One region of the Paracoccus sp. NIOT.M2S5SZ12 genome, then DNA from elsewhere that is predicted to be linked to it. Evidence: riboswitches for the same ligand, from Rfam matches in the RefSeq annotation. Region 1 holds a riboswitch; the other holds the start of a gene.

The links. Region 1 has a riboswitch for cobalamin ahead of AC2SGK_RS04900 (energy-coupling factor ABC transporter permease). Riboswitches for the same ligand answer to the same signal wherever they lie in the genome.
Region 2: linked by a shared signal. The riboswitch ahead of AC2SGK_RS08320 (TonB-dependent receptor plug domain-containing protein) and the one ahead of AC2SGK_RS04900 (energy-coupling factor ABC transporter permease) in region 1 are both predicted to bind cobalamin.

What each region holds. Positions count from the first base shown of each region.
Region 1 is NZ_JBYLFR010000004.1:21,069-28,174, reverse strand. It holds gene AC2SGK_RS04925 (cobalt-precorrin-6A reductase) at 1-636, opposite strand, end outside; gene cbiE (precorrin-6y C5,15-methyltransferase (decarboxylating) subunit CbiE) at 635-1,831, shown strand; gene AC2SGK_RS04915 (cobalamin biosynthesis protein) at 1,813-2,136, shown strand; gene cobM (precorrin-4 C(11)-methyltransferase) at 2,133-2,900, shown strand; gene AC2SGK_RS04905 (cobyrinic acid a,c-diamide synthase CobB) at 2,897-4,219, shown strand; cobalamin riboswitch at 4,240-4,455, shown strand; gene AC2SGK_RS04900 (energy-coupling factor ABC transporter permease) at 4,487-5,152, shown strand; gene cobF (precorrin-6A synthase (deacetylating)) at 5,149-5,877, shown strand; gene AC2SGK_RS04890 (AIPR family protein) at 6,103-7,106, shown strand, end outside.
Region 2 is NZ_JBYLFR010000007.1:82,019-89,124, reverse strand. It holds gene tkt (transketolase) at 1-1,854, shown strand, start outside; gene AC2SGK_RS08330 (DMT family transporter) at 1,889-2,833, shown strand; gene AC2SGK_RS08325 (lysophospholipid acyltransferase family protein) at 2,809-3,678, shown strand; cobalamin riboswitch at 3,716-3,914, shown strand; gene AC2SGK_RS08320 (TonB-dependent receptor plug domain-containing protein) at 4,042-5,922, shown strand; gene AC2SGK_RS08315 (ABC transporter substrate-binding protein) at 5,919-6,722, shown strand; gene AC2SGK_RS08310 (FecCD family ABC transporter permease) at 6,719-7,106, shown strand, end outside.

The DNA.
Region 1 (7,106 bases):
CCGCACGCCCAGATCACGCGCCGCGTCCAACTTTGCGCTGGCCCCCGCACCGCCGCTGTTCTTGGCGACCAGATGGGTGATGCCATGCGCCTGCATCAGCGCCCGATCGCCCGCGACCGTAAAGGGGCCGCGGGCCAGAACGACCCGCGCGCCGGGCAAGGGGGGCGCACCCGGCGCATCGACCAGCCGCAACAGCCACCGATGCGGCAGGGCGGCAAAGGGCGCCAGGGTCTGCCTGCCGATGGCGAGGAACACGCCGGTCGGCGCGCAGGGCAGCGCCGCGACCGCGCCCGCGATGTCGGGGACGCGGCTCCAGCCGGGATCGACCGGCCAGGCGGGGCGGCGCAGCATCAGCATCGGCACCCCCGCCGCGCGGCAGGCGGCATCGGCATTGCGGCTGATCTGGGCGGCGAAGGGATGGGTCGCATCAATGACCGCGCCGATGTCCTGGTCCCGCAGATAGCGCGCCATGCCCTCGGCACCGCCGAAGCCGCCGATCCGCGTGGGCAGGGGCTGGGCTGCGGGCGCCTCGGTCCGGCCGGCATAGGAGAAGACCGCCGCGACACCGGCGCGGGCCAGCAGGGCGGCCAGGCGGCTGGCCTCACTCGTGCCGCCCAGCAGCAGGATGCGTCGCATGTCTGACCCCTGGCTGACGATCATCGGGATCACCGAAGATGGACCGGACGGCCTGCCCGGCGCAAGCCTGCGCGCGCTGGCGGCGGCCGAGGTGGTCTTCGGCGGCCCGCGCCACCTGGCCCTGGCGGGGGTTGGCGCGCGGGGGCGGGCCTGGCCGGTGCCCTTCGACCTGGCGCCGCTGCTGGCGCTGCGGGGGCGGCGCGTGGCGGCGCTGGTCTCGGGCGATCCCTTCTGGTGCGGCGCGGGGGGCAGCATCGCCGCCGTGCTGGAGCCCCACGAATGGCGCGCCCTGCCCGCGCCGGGGGTGCTGTCGCTGGCCGCCGCGCGGCTTGGCTGGCGGCTGGAGGACACAGTGACCCTGGGCCTGCACGCCGCGCCTTTCGCCCGGCTGCGCCCGCATCTGGCGCGCGGCTGCCGCATCATCGCGACGCTGCGCGATGGCGACGCGCCCGCCGCGCTGGCCGATTGGCTGGTCGCCGCGGGCGCCGGGGCCGCGCGGCTGACGGTGCTGGAGCGTCTTGGCGGGCCGACCGAACGGGTGCGCAGCACGCGCGCCGACGGCTTTGCCCCGACCTGCGCGGCGCCGGTGGCGGTGGCCATCGACGGGGCGGATCTGCCGCGCGGCTTCGGCCTGCCTGCGGTGCCGGGCAGGGCGGACGGGCTGTTCACCCATGACGGGCAGATCACCAAATCGCCCATCCGCGCGCTGACGCTGGCCGCGCTGGCCCCGCGCGCGGGAGAGGTGCTGTGGGATATAGGCGGCGGTTCGGGCTCGGTCGCGGTGGAATGGGCGCTGGCCGGGGGGCGCGCCGTGACGGTCGAGCCGCGCGCGGACCGCATCGCCACCATCCGCGCCAATCTCGACGCCTTCGGCCTGGGCGGGCGGATCACGGTGATCGAAGGGGCGGCGCCCGAGGCGCTGCCCTCCGACACGCCCGATGCGGTCTTTGTCGGCGGCGGCGCGTCACAGGGACTGCTGGAGGCGCTGTGGGCACGCCTGCCCCCCGGCGCGCGGCTGGTCGCCAATGCCGTGACGCTGGAGACGGAATCGCTGCTGACCCGCTGGCACGCGGATCACGGCGGCCGCCTGCTGCGCATCGACATCGCCGAGGCAATCCCCTTAGGCCGGATGCGCGGCTGGACCCCCGCCCGCCCGATCGTGCAATGGAGCGTCACATGCGCATCGCCGGAATAGGCTGTCGCCCCGGCACATCCCTACCCGCCCTGCTGGCCGCGCTGGAGGCCGCGGGCGGTGCCGAGGCACTGGCCACCATCCCCGAACGCGCGGCCGAGCTGCGCCCGCTGGCCGATGCGCGCAGCCTGCCCCTGCATCTGGTCGGGGTTGCGGGCATCGCCACGCCCACGCAATCCGCCCGCATCCTGGCCGCCTTTGGCACCGGATCGGTGGCCGAGGCCGCCGCTATCGGGGCGGGCGGCCGCCTGACCCATCCGCGCCGGACCTTCGGTCCCGTCACCATCGCCATCGCAGAGGTTCCATGACCGTCCATTTCATCGGCGCAGGCCCCGGCGCGCCCGACCTGATCACGCTCCGCGGCCGCGACCTGATCGCGGCCTGCCCTGTCTGCCTCTACGCCGGGTCGTTGGTGCCTGCCGCGCTGCTGGCCCATTGCCCTCCCGGTGCGCGGATCGTGAACACCGCGCCCCTGTCGCTGGACCAGATCATGGAGGAGATCGCCACCGCCCATGCGGCGGGCCAGGACGTGGCGCGGCTGCATTCGGGCGATCTGTCGGTCTGGTCCGCGATGGGGGAACAGATCCGCCGGTTGCGGACGCTGGACATCCCCTTCGACGTGACGCCGGGCGTGCCGTCATTCGCCGCCGCCGCCGCCGCGCTGCAGGCCGAGCTGACCCTGCCGGGCCTTGCGCAATCCGTGGTGCTGACCCGCACGCCGGGCCGCGCCTCGACCATGCCCGAGGGCGAGACGCTGGCGGCCTTTGCGGCGACCGGGGCGACGCTGGCCATCCACCTGTCGATCCACGCGCTGGAGCAGGTGGTGGCCGATCTGACCCCGCATTACGGCCCCGATTGCCCGGTGGCCATCGTCTGGCGGGCCAGCTGGCCGGACCAGCGGGTGATCCGCGCGACCCTGGCCACCGTGGACGCGCAGGGCATCGACCGCACCGCGCTGATCCTGGTCGGCCCCGCGCTGGCGGGCGAGGGGTTCGAGGACAGCCGTCTCTACGCCGCCGATTACGACCGCCGCTATCGCCCCGTGGGCGACGCGCCGAGGTTCCCGGAATGACGCGCCCCTTGACGCCGGGCCTGATGATCTCGGCCCCCGCATCGGGGACGGGCAAGACGATGCTGATGCTGGGCCTGCTGACCGCTTTGCGCAGGCGGGGGCTCACGGTGCAGCCCTTCAAGTCGGGGCCGGATTACATCGATCCGGGGTTCCACCTGGCGGCTTCGGGGCGGGCCAGCTTCAATCTGGATGCCTGGGCGATGGAGCCGGGGCGGCTGATCGCCCATGCGACCGGCCAGCCGCCCGCCGACCTGGTCCTGGCCGAGGGGTCGATGGGCCTGTTCGACGGGGTGGCGACGAAGGGGGAAACCGGCATCGGCTCCAGCGCCGAGATCGCGCAGATGATGGGCTGGCCGGTGGTGCTGATCCTGGATGTGGGCGGGCAGGCGCAATCGGCGGCGGCGACCGCGCGGGGCTTTGCCACGCTGCGCCCCGATCTGCCCTTCGCGGGGGTGGTGCTGAACCGCGTGGCCTCGCCACGCCATGACCGGCTGATCCGCGAGGGGATGGATCAGGCGGGCATCCGCGTGCTGGGCAGCCTGCCGCGTCAGGGCAACATTACCCTGCCGGAACGCCACCTGGGCCTGATCCAGGCCGAGGAGACGGCGGGCCTGCAGGCCATCCTGGACCATGCGGGCGATTTCATCGCGGCGCATTGCGACCTGGAGGCGATCATCGCCGCCGCCGCCCATCGCGCCCTGCCCGAGGCCCCCGCGCCGCGTCCGCTGACGCCCCCCGGCGGGCGGATCGCGCTGGCCCGCGACGCGGCCTTCAGCTTCGTCTATCCGCATGTGCTGGAGGCGTGGCGGCGCGCCGGGGCCACGATCCTGCCCTTCTCGCCGCTGGCGGATGAGGGGCCGGATGACAGTGCCGACTGCTGCTGGCTGCCGGGCGGATATCCGGAGCTGCACGCGCCCCGGCTGGCCGCCTGCGACGGCCTCCGCGCGGCCATGCACCGCTTTGCGGCGACGCGTCCGGTGCATGGGGAATGCGGGGGATACATGGCGCTTGGGGCGGGGCTGGTGGATGCCGATGGGGTGCGCCACCCGATGTTGGGGCTGCTGGGCCTTGAGACCAGCTATGCCAAGCGGCGGATGCATCTGGGATACCGCCGCGCCGAGCCGCTGACCGCCCTGCCAGGCCTGGGCCGGGTGGCGCTGCGCGGGCATGAGTTCCACTATGCCCGGGTCCTGTCCCAGCCCGATGCGCCCCTGGCCCGCGTCACCGATGCGACCGGCGCCGAGGTCCCCGAGACCGGCAGCTGCCGCGGCCTGGTCACCGGCACCTTCTTTCACCTGATCGCGCCTGCGTCGGCTTGACGCGGGCCGGCGCTTCCCGTCTAGCTGAAGGCCTGCATGGTGCCCGTCAGGCGTGAAACGCCGGGCTTCATCGGGAACGGGGAAGGGTGGACCCAATCGCGGCACCCGAAGCCCCGGCCGCCCCCGCGACTGTATGCGGAGAGCGCGCGTCACCCATGCCACTGGAGCGATCCGGGAAGGCCGACGCCGCGCCCTGACCCGCAAGCCAGGAGACCGGCCATGTCAGACAAATCCATGCCGTCGGGTGGACGGCCACAGGAGAGTGACATGCATATCGAAGAAGGCGTCGTGACCGGCGCCAAGATCATCCTCAGCTATGCGACCGCCGCGACGGTCGGTCTTTATGCGCTGAAACAGGCGGCGGGCGACCTGCGCGCCCAGGGGCCGGGGTCGCTGGCCGCGCGCGCCGTGCTGGCCACGGCCGCGACCTTCACGTTCTTCCAGGTCCTGCCGACCTGGCCCGTGGGCGTGTCCGAGGTGCACCTGATCCTCGGCTCGACCCTGTTCCTGATCCTCGGGGCCGCGCCCGCGGCGATCGGGATGGCGCTTGGCCTGCTGATCCAGGGGCTGGTCTTCGCGCCCTTCGACCTGCCGCAATACGGGATGAACGTGACGACGCTGCTGGTGCCGCTGTTCGCGCTGCAGGCGGTGGCGCGGCGGATCATCGCGCCGGGCACGGCCTATGTGGACCTGCGCTATGGCCAGGCGCTGGCGCTGTCGGCGGCCTATCAGGGGGGCATCGTGGCCTGGGTCGCGTTCTGGGCCTTCTACGGCCAAGGGGCCGAGACGCTGTCGGGGGTGCTGTCCTTCGGCGCGGCCTACATGCTGGTCCTGGCGCTGGAGCCGCTGGTCGATCTGGCGGTGCTGGCGGGCGCCAAGGCGGCGCGCGGCCTGCGCGGCAGCGGGCTGGTCACGCCGCGGCTCTTTGCATGATCGAGCTGGTGCTGATCGGGGCGGGCACCGGCCACCCCGACCACCTGACCCTGCAGGGCGTCCGCGCCCTGCAGGAGGCCGACCTGGTCCTGATCCCCCGCAAGGGCGCGGGCAAGGAGGACCTGGCCCATCTGCGCCACGCGATGCTGGCCCGCCACCGCCCCGATGGCGCGGTGATCGAGGTCGACCTGCCCCGTCGCGACCCGTCCCTGCCCTATCTGGACGGGGTGGAGGCCTGGCACGACGCCATCGCCGCGGCCTGGGCGCAGGCCGTGGACCTGCCGCGCGGCGGCACGGTCGCGATGCTGATCTGGGGCGATCCGTCGCTCTATGACAGCAGCCTTCGGATCGCCGCGCGGCTGGATTGGCGGCCGCGGGTGATCCCCGGCATCACGGCGATCCAAGCGCTGTGCGCGGCCCATGCCATCCCCCTCAACGCCCTTGGCGGAGAGGTCCGAATCACCACCGGCCGCCAGCTGCGCGAAGGCGGCTGGCCCCCGGACTGCGACCGCGCCGTGGTGATGCTGGACGGCGGCTGCGCCTTTGCGACGCTGCCGCCCGAGGACCTCCACATCTGGTGGGGCGCCTATCTGGGCATGCCCGAGCAGCGCCTGGACCACGGCCCCCTGGCCGAGGCCGCCCCCCGCATCGAGGCCACCCGCACCGCCACCCGCGCCGCCCATGGCTGGATCATGGACTGCTACCTGCTGGCGCGCATGGCCTGAGCTTCGGGGGCTGCGGCGCTGGCTGGCCTGGGCGGGGAGCCGCCGCGTGCTCCCTCGGAGCCTGGGGCTGGGGAGCCCATGGAGGGACCCCGCCGGATCGGCGAAAGGGGGAAGAGGGCGCTGCTGGAGGAGATGATGAAGCGGAAGGGGATGTGAAAGATGTACATTAGATATTGACCCGGCGTAGGTGTACCGTACCGTGTCGCGGAAGCGGAGGCATATGAAATGGCGCTAGTTCAACATAGACAGATCAAAGATCGCATCGAAAACGAATTTGCGCCTCACCTTGATATGTCCGACGTAGAAAGCGATGAAAACAATAATTGCCTTCTATCAAGGGGCCTTTGTGCACTGTCGCTAAGTCACCTTGCGGACGTGGACGTGGCCACGGCTTGCAAAAGCATAACCGACGGCTTTAATGATAACGGAATTGACGGGGTCCTCTACGAGCCGACGGACAAAACGCTTTATCTGGTGCAATCCAAGTGGAATAATACACACACTGGCGGCGTCGACAACGGCGGCGTACTAAAGTTCCTACAAGGAGTTAAAGACCTCCTGAATAGCAGATATGAAAAATTCAACGCGAAGTTCCAAAAGCGGCGATCCGAGCTTGATCGCGCAATCACAAGCGCCAGCAAAGTTGTAGTGGCTGTAGCGTACTCTGGATCTGCTTCTTTCGGTGAGGAAAACCGCTCCTCTATGGAGGACTTCATCTCCGACGTCGACGAGACAAAGGAGCTGGTATCATACGTTAGCATAAATCAAAATCATCTTTACAGTCACATATTAATGGGCGCACAGGGAGCCGCAGTTTCCGACACTTTAAATATTTTTCACTGGGGATACTTGGATGAACCTGTCCGAGCGTACTATGGGCAAGTTTCTGCAAGTGATCTTGCGCAAATGCACAGGAAATATGGTCATAAGCTTTTCTCGAAAAACATACGGATGTTCCTCGGCAGCGAAGGCGCGGTAAACAGAAATATCATTGAGACTATCAATGGTGCGCCAGAACACTTTTGGTATTTCAACAACGGAATTACTGCTTTGGCAAATACCGTCGTCAGGAAAGCGATCGGCGGCTCTAACAGAGACTCAGGGCAGTTCGAGTGCGAGGGGCTCACAATCGTGAATGGCGCCCAAACGGTGGGCTCGCTGTCCGCTATAGCTGAAAAGTCGCCGCAGAAGCTATCCGATGCAAAGGTACTCATACGCATCATATCCCT
Region 2 (7,106 bases), on a different contig from region 1:
TTCGACGCCAGCGCGCCGCACTGGTTCGACCGCGACCGCTTCATCCTGTCGGCCGGCCACGGCTCGATGCTGATCTACAGCCTGCTGCACCTGACCGGCTATGAGCAGATGACGCTGGAGCAGGTCCGTAACTTCCGCCAGCTGGGCGCGATCACCGCGGGCCACCCGGAATACGGCCATGTCGAGGGGGTCGAGACCACCACCGGCCCCCTGGGCCAGGGCATCGCCACCGCCGTGGGCTTTGCCATCGCCGAGGAGGCGATGCGGGCCGAGTTCGGGTCTGATCTGTGCGACCACCGCACCTGGGTCATCGCCGGCGACGGCTGCCTGATGGAGGGCATCAGCCACGAGGCCATCGCCCTGGCCGGGCACCAGAAGCTGGGCCGGCTGATCGTGCTGTGGGACAACAACGACATCACCATCGACGGCCGGGTCAGCCTGTCGGACGCGACGGACCAACATGCGCGTTTCGCCGCCGCGGGCTGGCGCGTGCTGTCCTGCGACGGCCATGACGCCGCCGACATCGACCGCGCCCTGACCGAGGCTGCGCAGGATGACGGCCGCCCAACCCTGGTCGACTGCAAGACGATCATCGGCTTCGGCGCGCCGAACAAGGCCGACAGCAGCAAGGCCCACGGCTCGCCCCTGGGGAAAGACGAAATCGCCGCGACCCGCGCCGCCTATGGCTGGAGCCACGAGCCCTTCGTGATCCCCGACGACATCCGCGCCGAATGGCACGCTATCGGCGAGCGCGGCGCCCAGGCCCGCGCCGCCTGGAACGATCGCGTGGACGGGCTGGACGACGCGGCCCGCAACGATTTCGCGCGCCGCATCGGATCGGAGGCGAACCCGCGCCTGAATGCGATCATCGACGCCTTCAAGGTCCAGACGCTGGAGGCCAAGCCCAAGGTCGCCACCCGCAAGGCCTCCGAGAATGTCCTCGAGGTGCTGAATGCCGAGATGCCCGAGAATTTCGGCGGATCGGCCGACCTGACCGGGTCGAACAACACCAAGACCGGCGGCCAGGGCATCTTCGATGCCGGCAACCGCATGGGCCGCTATCTGCATTACGGCATCCGCGAACACGGCATGGCGGCGGCGATGAACGGCATCTGGCTGCATGGCGGCTTCCGCCCCTATGGCGGGACGTTCCTGACCTTCACCGACTATGCGCGCGGCGCGATGCGCCTGTCGGCGCTGATGGGCCTGCCGGTCGTCTATGTCATGACCCATGACAGCATCGGCCTGGGCGAGGACGGCCCGACCCACCAGCCGGTCGAGCATCTGGCGATCTGCCGCGCCACGCCCAACACGCTGACCTTCCGCCCCTGCGACCAGATCGAGACCGCCGAGGCCTGGGAGATCGCGCTGTCGCAGGACGCGACGCCCTCGGTCCTGGCCCTGTCGCGCCAGAACCTGCCGCTGCTGCGCGAGGACGTGGCCGAGAACCGCACCGCCAAGGGCGCCTATGTCCTGCGCGAGGGGTCGGCCGCGCCCAAGGTCGTGCTGATGGCCACCGGATCGGAGGTCGAGATCGCCGTCGCCGCCCGCGACGCGCTGGAGGCCCAGGGCATTCCGACCCGCGTCGTCTCGGTCCCGTCGATGGAGCTGTTCCGCGACCAGGACAAGGCCTATCGCGCCGAGGTCCTGCCCGCCAACACCGTCCGCATCGCCATTGAGGCCGCCGTGCGCCAGCCCTGGGACTGGCTGCTCTTGGGCGAGCGCGGGAACGAGGAGCGCTCGGCCTTCGTCGGCATGGAGGGCTTCGGCGCCTCGGGCCCCGCGCCCGAGCTCTATGCCGAATTCGGCATCACGGTCGAGGCGGTCGTGGAACGCGCGAAAGCGCTTCTGTGACGACCGCCGCGCCCTTGGCCCGACCGGCCCGCTGATGCGCGTCCTGGCGCGCGGCTTCGCGCTGATGGGCCGTGAACGGGACGGGTTGCGCCGTCCCGGTTCGGACCAGGCGCGCGGCATCGCCCTGCTGCTGGCCGCGATCCTGGGCTTCACGCTGATGGATGCGACGGCCAAGCACCTGACCCAGACCTATCACCCGGCGCAGGTGGTCTGGGCGCGCTTCGTGGGCAACCTGCTGATCTTTGCGCTGATCTTTCGCGGCGCGATGCTGCCTTTGCTGCGCACGCGCCAGCCGGGGACGCAGCTTGCGCGCGCGATCATGCAGCTGGGATCGGTGGGGCTGTTCTTCACCTCGCTGCAATATATCGGCCTGGCCGAGGCGACCGCGATCATGGACCTGAACCCGGTCCTGATCACGCTTGGCGGCGCGCTGTTTCTGGGCGAACGCGTCGGGCCGCGCCGCATGGCGGGCATCGCCGCCGCGCTGGTCGGCGCGCTGCTGATCATCCGGCCCGGCATGGGGGTGTTCCAGCCCGCGGCGCTTCTGCCGCTGGCGGGGGCCTTCACCTATGCGGCGGGCGCGCTGCTGACGCGCATCGTGCGTGCGGATTCGGTGGCGACCTCGGTCCTGTGGTCGGCGGTGGTGGGCAGCATCGCCTCGTCCCTCGTGGTGCCGCTGTTCTGGCAGCCCATCGCCGCGGGCGATCTGTGGGCCTTCGCGGCGCTGGCGCTGTTCGGCACCGCCAGCCAGTATCTGCTGGTCAAGGCCTTCAGCGCGGCCGAGGCCGGCGCCCTGGCCCCCTTCGGCTACACCGGACTGATCTGGGCGGGGCTGTGGGGCTGGCTGTTCTTCGGCCAGCTGCCGGATGGCTGGACCATCACGGGGGCGGCGATTATCGTGGCGGCCGGGCTCTATGTCTGGTCCCGCGAGGCCCGCGCCGCCAGGGAGGCACCATGCGCGACGACCGATCCACGCTGACCGACCGGCTGGCCAATGGTGCCTTCCTGGCGATCATGGGGCTGGCCCGGATGCTGCCCTATCAGCGGCGCATCCCGGCGATGGGCTGGGTCTTCGCGCATCTGATCGCCCCGGTCGCGGGCTGGCGGCGGCGCATCCGCGACAACCTCGCCCTGGCGCGCCCCGACCTCTCCCCGGCCGAGGTCGCGGCGCTGGTCCGCGCGGTGCCCGACAATGCCGGCCGGTCCTTGGCCGAAATCTATTCGGGCGACGAGTTCACCGACCGCATCCGCCGCGCCGATCCGCTGGAAGGACCGGGCCTGGCCGCGCTGGAGGCGGCCTTCGACAGCCACCGCCCCGTCATCCTGGCCTGCGCGCATTTCGGCAATTACGACGCGATGCGCGCGGCGCTGTCGGCGCGCGGCTGGCCGGTCGGCGCGCTTTATCGCCCGATGAACAACGAGGCGTTCAACCGCCATTACGTCCCCGCCATCACCGCCATCGCGGAGCCGCTGTTCCCGCGCGGCCGGTCGGGCCTGGCCGCGATGCTGCGCTTCCTCAAGGGCGGCGGCTGGCTGGCCCTGGGGTTCGATCAGTTCGACCGCGAGGGGGCCGAGCTGCGCTTCTTCGACCTGCCCACGCGGACGGTGCTGACGCCCGCGGATCTGGCCCGCCGCTATGACGCGCTGCTGGTGCCGGTCGCGGGGATCCGGCAACCGGACGGGCTGTCCTTCCGCGTCCATGTCGGCAGCCCCGTCGCCCATGACGACTCCCGCGCGATGATGCAGGCGCTGAACGACGATCTGGAACAGCAGGTCCGCCGCCACATGGACCAGTGGTTCTGGGTCCACCGCCGCTGGAAGTGAGCGGGCCTTGCCGCTTGACAGCGCGGCCCCCCATGCGTCAAAAGGACGCCGCCACGGTTCCGGCTTGCCGGATTGAAAGGGAATTCCGGTGCGCCCGTCCGCGGGTCAGGCCGGAGCTGCCCCCGCAACTGTAAGCGGAGAGCGCGGGCCGATCATGCCACTGGAGCCCGCTCCGGGAAGGCCGGCCCAAGCATCGACCCGCAAGCCAGGAAACCTGCCGCGGTCCTCACCCATTTCCGGCGCGGGGCGTGCCAGGAAAGCGGCCGTTCCGCAGCGGTGACACTCACCGCCCCGTCGCCGCGATGCGACCGGGCAGAACTGCGTGTCGCAGGCCCCCGCGCCTGCCTTCGAAAGGCCCGACCGATGCGTCGCCCCCTGTCCCTGCTGGCATTCGCCGCCGCCCTGCCCGCCCTTCCCGCCAAGGCGCAGGAACCCATCCTGCTGGACGAGATCGTGCTGTCCGCGGGCCTGACCCCCCTGCCCGCGGACGCCTATGCCCGCGCCTTCAGCACCGTCACCGCCCAGGAGATCCGCGACCGCGGCATCACCACCGTCCAGGACGCGCTGCGCGCCCTGCCGGGCCTGTCGGTCAACACCTCGGGCGCGGGCCTGACGCAGGTCCGCATCCGCGGCGCGGAGGCGAACCAGACCCTGATCCTGATCGACGGGGTCGAGGCGGTCGGCGGCGCGGACGAGTATTTCCTGTCGGGCCTGGACACCGACAACATCGAGCGGATCGAGGTGCTGCGCGGCCCGCAATCGGTCTTCTACGGATCGAACGCCTCGGCCGGCGTCGTCAACATCATCACCCGCCGCGCGCCGCAGGGCCGCTCCTACGGGGCGACGATCGAGGCGGGCAATGGCGGCGCAGCCAGCCTCAGCGCCGGGCATCGCGGCGAACGCGGCGGCATGCAGGTGATCCTGTCGACGCGCGACGATCTGGGCTATGATCTGTCGGGCAGCGGCGGCGATAAGGACGGGCTGCGCCGCAAGACGCTGAGCGTGACCGGCGATCTGGCCGCGACCGAGGATCTGCGCCTTGGCCTGACCCTGCGCCGCAGCGCTGAACGCATCCAGCAGGACGATGCCGATTCCGGCGCCGCCCGCCCCGAAGACTACATCGTCGATTCGGACATGATCCGCGACCGCGACGAGCTGCAGGCCGGGCTCTGGGCCGAATACGGCGCCGCCGACGCGCGGCTGACGCATCGGCTGGACTGGCAGCAGAGCGTCCTGCGGGAGACACAGGACGCCGACCCCGAGCAGCGCGGCGAGACCCGCAAGCTGAAATACCGCGCCAGCCTGGGCCTGGACGGCGCGGCGTCCGAGGCGCGCCACCTGCTGAACCTCCTGGCCGAACATCAGCGCGACGAGAACACCACCGCCCCCGGCCAGTCGCGCGAGATGAGCTCGGTCGCGCTGGAATACCGCGCCTTCCTGGACGGTGGGGTCAGCCTTCAGGCCGGGCTGCGCCATGACGCGAACCGGGTCTTTGACGATTTCAACAGCTGGAACGTGGCGCTGGACTGGCAGATCCCCGACCGGCCCTTCCGGCTGCATGCCTCGGCGGGGACCGGGCTGGTGAACCCGTCCTTCTTCGAGCTTTACGCCGATCAGAGCTTTGGCAGCGTCGCCTATCGCGGCAATCCGGATCTGCGCCCGGAGCGCAACCGCGGCTTCGACATCGGCGTCGAGGCGCAGCTGCCCGGCGGGCGCGGCAGCATCGACGTCACCTATTTCAACGAGACCTTCCAGGACGAAATCGACATCGTCGCCCTGCCCACCCCGGACGGATCGCTGCTGTTCTCCTACGCCAACCAGGCCGGCGACAGCCCGCGCGAGGGGGTCGAGGTCAGCGCCCGGATCAACGCGTCCGACCGGCTGAGCCTGTCGGGCAGCTATACCTATCTGGACGCGAAGAACCCCGACGGCTCGGCCGAGGTCCGCCGCCCCCGGCATGAGGCGGGCCTTTCTGCGACGCTGGCCATCCTAGACGGGCGCGGCACGATCAGCGGCGATCTGCGCCATGTCTCGGGCAATGTGGACACGCGCTTCTTCGGCGATTTCAGCGCGGGCACGTTGCCCGCCTTCACGGTGGCAAACCTGGCCGCGGGCTATGACGTGACGCCGAACGTCCGCGCGGTCGCGCGGATCAGCAACCTCTTCGACACGGATTACTCCGAGAGCTGGGGCTATCCCGCGCAGGGCCGCACGGCCACCATCGGGCTGCAGGCGCGCTGGTGATCCGCGCGTCGGCCCTGCTCCTGGCGCTGGCGCTGCCGGCGGGGGCCGCGCCGCCCGAACGGGTCGTGTCGATCAACCTGTGCACCGATCAGCTGGCCATGCTGATGGCCGCGCCGGGGCAGCTGGTCTCGGTCAGCTGGCTGGCGCGCGACCCGACGCTCTCGGCCATGCCCGATGAAGCGCGCGCCCTGCCCGCCAATCACGGCCTGGCCGAGGACATCCTGCGGCTGCGCCCCGATCTGGTCCTGGCCGGGGCCTGGAGCGACCCGACCACGCTGGCCATGCTGGAGAGGCTGGGCCTCCGGGTCGAGACCTTCGGCGCCGACGCCGACATGGCGGGCATCCGTGCCGACCTGCTGCGCATGGGCGATCTCCTGGGCCGGGCGGACCGCGCCCGCGATCTGGCCGCGGCCTTCGACGCGCGGCTGGCCGCGGTGCCCCCGCCCGACGGGCCGCCCCCGCGCGCGGCTCTCTATGCCACCGACGGTTACAGCGCCGGTCGCGGCAGCCTCTCGGACGCGATTCTGGCGGCGGCGGGGCTGGCCAACATCGCCGCCGATCTGGGCCGGCCCGATGGCGGCTTCGTCCCGCTGGAGCGGCTGGTGCTGTCGCGCCCCGACATGCTGGTCACCGACCGCGCCGGACCCGACCCCGCCCGCGCCGAGGAGGTGCTGCGCCATCCCGCCCTGACCGCCCTGCGCGCCCGCACCCCCGCCACAGCCCATCTGGACGCGCGCTGGAGCTGCGCCACCCCGCATGTGGCCGACGCCGTGGCCGATCTTGCGGCGGCGCGGCCATGAGGGCGCTGTGGTCCGCCCTGGCGGCCCTCGTCGCGGCGCTGTTCCTGGCCTCGCTGCTGGTCGGGCCGGTGCCGCTGGCGCCGGGGACGGCGCTGGCGGTGCTGGCCGGGCGCGGCGATCCGCTTCTGGTGCTGGTCATGCAGGAGCTGCGCCTGCCCCGCGCGATCCTGGGCGCGGCGGTGGGTGCCTCCCTGGGGCTGGCCGGGGCCGCGATGCAGGGCTATCTGCGCAACCCCCTGGCCGAACCGGGGCTGATCGGCACGTCAGGCACGGCCGCCATGGGCGCGGTGCTGGCCATCCAGACGGGGCTGGCGGCGGCGGTGCCGCTGGCGCTGCCGCTGTCAGCGCTGGCGGGGGCCGGGCTGTCGGTCGCGCTGGTCCTGA